2 linked regions of the Duganella zoogloeoides genome follow. The main gene of each other region encodes a partner of the protein of the gene in region 2 in a complex. Links are inferred from orthologs where the notes say so. Each region holds a gene or a part of one and is shown on either strand. Other genes may lie near its edges. The genes, in order: tldD and pmbA.

Evidence for each region.
Region 1: the proteins of pmbA (region 2) and tldD are in contact, whole or in part, in a solved structure (PDB 5NJ9), measured with the Escherichia coli proteins. The link is inferred for Duganella zoogloeoides from one-to-one orthologs.

Annotation. Positions count from the first base shown.
Region 1 is NZ_CP140152.1:4,743,798-4,746,975, reverse strand. The notes cover bases 18-2,876. They hold tldD (metalloprotease TldD), read left to right. Parts: upstream 18-646; coding sequence 647-2,107; downstream 2,108-2,876. Other genes in these bases: SR858_RS20955 (TonB-dependent receptor), read right to left, coding at 2,145-2,876; SR858_RS20965 (carbon-nitrogen hydrolase family protein), read left to right, coding at 18-627. Also shown: more of SR858_RS20965, read left to right, coding at 1-17; more of SR858_RS20955, read right to left, coding at 2,877-3,178. UniProt on the Escherichia coli protein: Metalloprotease involved in CcdA degradation. Suppresses the inhibitory activity of the carbon storage regulator (CsrA).
Region 2 is NZ_CP140152.1:5,180,007-5,183,177, forward strand. The notes cover bases 214-3,065. They hold pmbA (metalloprotease PmbA), read right to left. Parts: upstream 2,390-3,065; coding sequence 1,037-2,389; downstream 214-1,036. Other genes in these bases: SR858_RS22840 (hypothetical protein), read left to right, coding at 214-952; yjgA (ribosome biogenesis factor YjgA), read left to right, coding at 2,484-3,065. In the rest of the region: more of SR858_RS22840, read left to right, coding at 1-213; more of yjgA, read left to right, coding at 3,066-3,083; mog (molybdopterin adenylyltransferase), read left to right, coding at 3,073-3,171.

The sequences.
Region 1 (3,178 bases), 440 kb from region 2 along the record:
GAGCCGCTGGGCCAGGGCCCGATCCAGGACTTCATGGCCGGCCTGGCGAAGGAACTTGGCATCTGGCTGATCGGCGGCACGCTGCCGCTGGCCTCGAGTGATCCGCTCAAGGTGGTCAACACCACGCTGGTGTACAGCCCGCAGGGCGAATCGGCCGGCCGCTACGACAAGATCCACCTGTTCGGCTTCAGCCAGGGAAACGAGTCGTACAACGAATCGAAGACCATCGTGCCCGGCAAAAACCTCGGGGTGCTCGACGCGCCGTTCGGCAAGGTGGGCATGTCGGTGTGCTACGACCTGCGCTTCCCCGAGCTGTTCCGCGCCATGGGCCCGGTGTCGCTGATCGTGCTGCCGGCGGCGTTTACCTACACCACCGGCCAGGCCCACTGGGAAATCCTGCTGCGCGCGCGCGCCATCGAAAACCAGTGCTATGTGCTGGCCGCCGCGCAAGGCGGCATGCATCCGAACGGCCGCCGTACCTGGGGCCACAGCATGCTGATCGACCCGTGGGGTACCGTGAAATCGGTGCTGGCCGAAGGCGAGGGCGTGGTGACCGGCGAGATCGACCCGGCCTTCATGGAAGGCGTGCGCCAGAGCTTGCCGGCGCTGAAGCACAGGACCATGTAAATTTAGTACGAGAACCATCATGAAGCCATTCGAAGCCAACCTCTCCACCCTGGCGGTCGCCCGCGACATCCTGCTCACGCCGTTCGGCCTGGACGAGGACAAGCTGCTGAAAACCCTGGGGGCGATGTTTACCCACAAGGTCGATTACGCCGACCTGTACTTCCAGTTCACCAAGAGCGAGGGCTGGAGCCTGGAGGAGGGCATCGTCAAGACCGGCAGCTTCGCCATCGACCAGGGCGTGGGCGTACGCGCTGTTTCAGGCGACAAGACGGCGTTCTCGTACTCGGACGATATTTCGGAAGTCGCGCTGCGCGAGGCGGCGGCCGCTACCCGCACGATTGCCCGCGTGGGCAACGGCAAGATCAAGGTGGCCGGCGCTATCACGCCGGTGGGCGGACGGGCGCTGTACCTGCCGCACGATCCGCTCGCGTCGCTCGATGCGACCGCCAAGGTGGCGCTGCTCGAACGCGTCGAAAAGATGGCGCGCGCGCGCGACCCGCGCGTGGTGCAGGTGATGGCGGGCCTGGCCGGCGAATACGACGTGGTGCTGGTCGCCCGCAGCGACGGCGTGCTGGCGGCCGACATCCGGCCGCTGGTGCGGCTGTCGCTGACCGTGATCGTCGAGCAGGATGGCCGCCGCGAAACCGGCTCGTCGGGCGGCGGCGGGCGTTACAGCTACGATTACTTCAGCGATGCACTGCTGGCATCGTATGCGGCCGAAGCGGTCGATGCGGCCGTGGTCAACCTCGATGCGCGCCCGGCGCCGGCCGGTCCGATGACCGTGGTGCTGGGACCGGGCTGGCCCGGCATCCTGCTGCACGAGGCGATCGGCCACGGCCTCGAGGGCGACTTCAACCGCAAGGGTTCTTCGACGTTCTCGGGCATGATCGGCGAGCGCGTCGCGGCCAAGGGCGTGACCGTGGTGGACGACGGCACCTTGCCCGACCGCCGCGGCTCGCTCAATATCGACGACGAGGGCAATCCCACCCAGTGCACCACGCTGATCGAGGACGGCATCCTGACCGGCTACATCCAGGACACCATGAACGCGCGCCTGATGAAGATGCCGGTCACCGGCAACGCCCGCCGCGAATCGTTCGCCCACCTGCCGATGCCGCGCATGACCAACACCTATATGCTGGGCGGCGACATGGACCCGGGCGAGATCCTGGCGTCGGTGAAAAACGGCTTGTACGCGGTCAATTTCGGCGGCGGCCAGGTCGATATCACCAACGGCAAGTTTGTGTTCTCGGCCAGCGAGGCCTACATGATCGAAGATGGCAAGGTGACGTACCCGGTCAAGGGCGCCACGCTGATCGGCAACGGCCCGGAGGTATTGAATCGCGTGTCGATGATCGGCAACGACATGCGGCTCGACCCCGGCGTGGGCGTGTGCGGCAAGGAGGGGCAGAGCGTACCGGTGGGCGTGGGACAGCCGACATTACGTATCGACGGCGTCACCGTCGGTGGCACGGCGTAAAAATGAAAGACCCGGCACTGCCGGGTTTTTTGTTGCGTTAAAACTTGTACGTCGCCTTCACGTAAAACGTGCGGCCCAGCGGATCCGTGTAGCGGGGATCGTAACCGCTCTGGAATGTCGTGCCCTGGTTGGTGTAGGGCGGGTTGGTGTCGAACAGGTTTTTCACGCCCACCGTCAGGTCGGTGTTCTTGAAGCCGGCGTAGCTGCCCGACAGCGAGAACGTCGAATACGCGCGCACCTTGTGCTTGTATTCGTCATCGACGTCGTTCTGGTCCACGTAGCCACTCAGGAACTTGTTCGACAGGCTGGCGCTCCACACGCCTTGCTTCCAGTTGATGGTGGCGTTGTGCTTCCAGCGGAAGACAGGGTTGTCGTCGCCGTACACGCCCACGTTTTCAACAAAGGCGCCGCCGGCCTCGTTCTGGTACTTGTAGCTGTTGACCCAGGTGCCGTCGAACACGAAGGCAAAGTCGCCGGCCGCGCTGCGCGGCAGTTTCCAGCGCAAGGTGGCGTCGATGCCGGACGTGTGGACTTCGCCGAGGTTGTCGAGCACGGCATTCACGTATTGCAGCGTCTTGCCGTCGGCCGAGTACACGAAGTAGCTGGCGTACTTGTCGTAATCGTTGAAGATCGTGGTCTCCGACACCGTGCCGATCTTGTTGCGGATCTTGATGTTGAAGTAGTCGAGCGACATGCTGAGCGCATTGGTCGGCTCGAACACGGCGCCCAGTGCGAAGGTCTTCGATTTCTCGGGTTTGAGGTTGAGGTTGCCGCCGCTGCGGATGTATTGCTGCTGGTTGCAGGCCACGTTGGGGTTGGCGCCGGCGACCACCGTGCCGCCCGGGCACAGCACCGGATCGTCATACGAATTGCCGGTGAAGGTGGACGTGGCCGGACCGTGCAGGTCGTACAGGGTCGGCGCACGGAAGCCGGTGTTGTACGAGGTGCGCAGCATGATCTGCTTGCTTGGCTGCCAGCGCAGGCCGATCTTCGGATTGAAGCTGCCACCGACGTCGTTGTAGTGGTCGTAGCGGGCGGCCAGCGACAGTTCCACGTTCTTGGCCAGCGGCG
Region 2 (3,171 bases):
CCAGCTGTGCTACGACCAGACCGGCAAGTCGGCCATCTGCACCGGTACGCCACCGTATCCGCATCAACGTGCGCTCCTGAACGCCCGCCTGAAAGACACCCTGATCGACGATTGCCTGCCCGACGCGCTGATCTACCAGGGCGTGGCGCGCGATGCGATCCAGCTGCACATGCGCGACGCCATCCTGCACGTGCTGGCCGGCGATGACACGGCCGACAATGTACCGCTGGTGGTGATCGCACACAGCATGGGCAGCAAAATCATGTTCGACACGCTGCTGCGCATGACGCTGGAAGCGCCCGCATCGCGCGCCGCCACCACGGCCCGACACACCATGGAGCGAATGCGGATACTGGTGATGGCGGCGAACCAGATTCCGCTGCTGTCGCTGGCCGATCAGCCGCTGGACGGTGCGGTCGGAGCTACCGGCATTGGAGCTGGCGCTTCTGTCGCTGTCGCTGCCGATGCTGGTGCTGGTGCTGGTGCTGGTGCCGGTGCCGGTGCTGGGGCTGGTGCTGGGGCTGGTGCTGGTGCCGGTGCTGGGGCTGGGGCTGGAGCTGGAGCTGGAGCTGGAGCTGGGACTGGGGCTGGGGCTGGAACCGCTGCCGATGCCGGCGGCATTGCCGTACCAGCCCCGGGCGCAGCACCGGCGGCGCCCGACAGCCTGCAACTGCTGCTTCGTCAGCGCGGCAGCAGCGACCAGCGCCGAGTTCCGGCGCTGCTGACACTGGTCGCATTCAGCGATCCCAGCGATGTGCTGTCATACGCTCTGCCACCGGAGCGCTACGCCAGCGAGAGCGTCAAGGTGTTCAACATCCTGGTATCGAACGCGCCGACCTGGCTGGGATTGCTGGAGCGGCCGGACCGCGCCCACCTGGATTACCTGAAAAATCCGGACGTGGGCCGGCTGGTGGCCTGCGGCGTACCGGCCAGCGCCTTGTGCAAGCGATAAATGATCGCCCCCCTGGCTGCCCCGCCAGCAGTACTCATGCAGTACTGATGCAGTACCACAGGGGCCGGCCCTGGCCGTGCAGGTTCAGGCGCCGCCTACCACCATTTTCTCGATCAGGATCGAGCCGGTCTGCTTGGTGCCACGCATCATGGTGTCGGCGCCAACCGCGACGATTTGCGCCAGCATGTCTTTCATGTTGCCGGCGATCGTGATCTCCTCGACCGGATACTGGATCACGCCGTTATCCACCCAGAAGCCCGACGCGCCGCGCGAATAATCGCCGGTGACATAGTTGGTGCCCTGCCCCATCAATTCAGTGACCAGCAGGCCGGTACCGAGCTTGCGCAGCATGGCGGTAAAGTCGTCGCCGGGCGCCGTCAGCGACGACGACAGTGTGAGGTTGTGCGAGCCGCCCGCGTTGCCGGTGGTTTGCATGCCCAGCTTGCGCGCCGAATACGTGGACAGGAAATAGCCCTGCACCACGCCATTTTTGACGACATCGCGCGCACGGGTTTTCACGCCTTCGTCGTCGAACGGGGCCGAGCCCACCGCGCCGATCACGTGCGGGTCTTCATGGATGTGCACGTGCGCCGGCAGCACCTGCTGGCCCAGGGAATCGACAAAGAACGTCGATTTTCGATACAGCGCCCCGCCCGACGTGGCCTGCACATAGGCGCCCAGCAGGCCGATGGCCAGCGGCGCTTCGAACAGCACCGGGCAGGTGCGCGTGGTGAGGCTGCGGGCATTGAGTTTGGCCAGCGCGCGCTCGGCGGCGTACCGGCCGATCGCCTCGGGCGAGGCCATGCGCGATGCATCGCGCACGGATACATACCAGTCGTCGCGCTGCATGCCGGCGCCGCGTCCGGCAATCGCCGCCATCGATACCGTGTGGCGCGAATACGGATACCCGCCGATGAAGCCGCGCGAGTTGGCCGAAACGAAATGCGACTGCTGCACGTGCACGCCCGCGCCTTCGCTATTGGTCACGCGTGCATCGACGTCGAATGCGGCCGCTTCGGCGCGCTTGGCCAGTTCCACGGCGCCGGCTGTGTCGATTGCCCACGGATAGAACAGTTGCAGGTCGGGCGGCGCCATTTCCAGCAATTCCGCCTCGGGCAGGCCGCCGCAATCGTCATCGGCGGTGAAGCGGGCGATGTTGTAGGCCGCTTCCACCGTGGCTTTCAGGGCGGCGGTGGAAAAATCGGACGTGCTGGCATTGCCCCGTCGCTGGCCGATGTGGACCGTCACACCCATGCCCTTGTCGCGGTTTTGCTCGATGGTTTCGATCTTGTTCTTGCGTACTGATACCGACAGGCCGCTGCCCTCGCTGAAATCGACCTCGCAATCGGTGCCGCCCTGCGCTTTTGCGTAGCCCAGCACGTCGCGTGCGAGCTGTTGCAACTGATCTTGCGTGTGGCTGAAATGGGGATCGGACATGGGCGGTTTTCGTCGGTAAGGTACTAAACCGGGTATCATAGCAGTCGTTCACAGTTTACAGGGACGGCTGCGCGCCGGACCGAAAGTTAATAATATGGTAAATCCAAACCGCGGCGCCGTCGGCTTCAGCTCGACCGAATTCGAACAGGAATACGAGCGCCCTTCCAAATCCGAGATGAAACGCCAGGTCGATGCCCTGCAAAAGCTGGGCGAAGCGCTGGTGGCCGAGCCGCGCGACCGCGTCAAGCGCGTGCCGATGCCCGAGGACGTGCGCGACGCCATCCTCGAGTGCCAGACCATCACCAACCACGAAGGCCGCCGCCGCCAGATGCAGTTCGTCGGTAAAAAGATGCGCACCCTGGACGAAGCGGAAATCGCCGCCATCCAGCAAACCATCGACGGCTGGAAAGGCGCCTCGAAATCCGATACCGCCGCCATGCACGCGCTGGAACGCCGCCGTGACAAGCTGCTGGCCGACGACAAGGCGCTCACCGTGCTGCTGTCCGAAAACCCGGAACTCGATGTGCAGCACCTGCGCACCCTGATTCGCAACGCCCGCAAGGAGCAGGCCGAGAACAAGCCGCCGAAGGCCTACCGCGAAATCTTCCAGATCCTCAAGCAGGTCGAGGCCAAGAAGAAGAAAGACGCCGCCGCCGAAGCCGACGACGCCGACAGCGAAGAAGATGACGAGTAACGTGGAACCCGTATTGGTGATCGGCGTGGTGTCGGTCTCGGACCGCGCCAGCGGCGGCGTGTACCAGGACCAGGGCATTCCCGCCCTG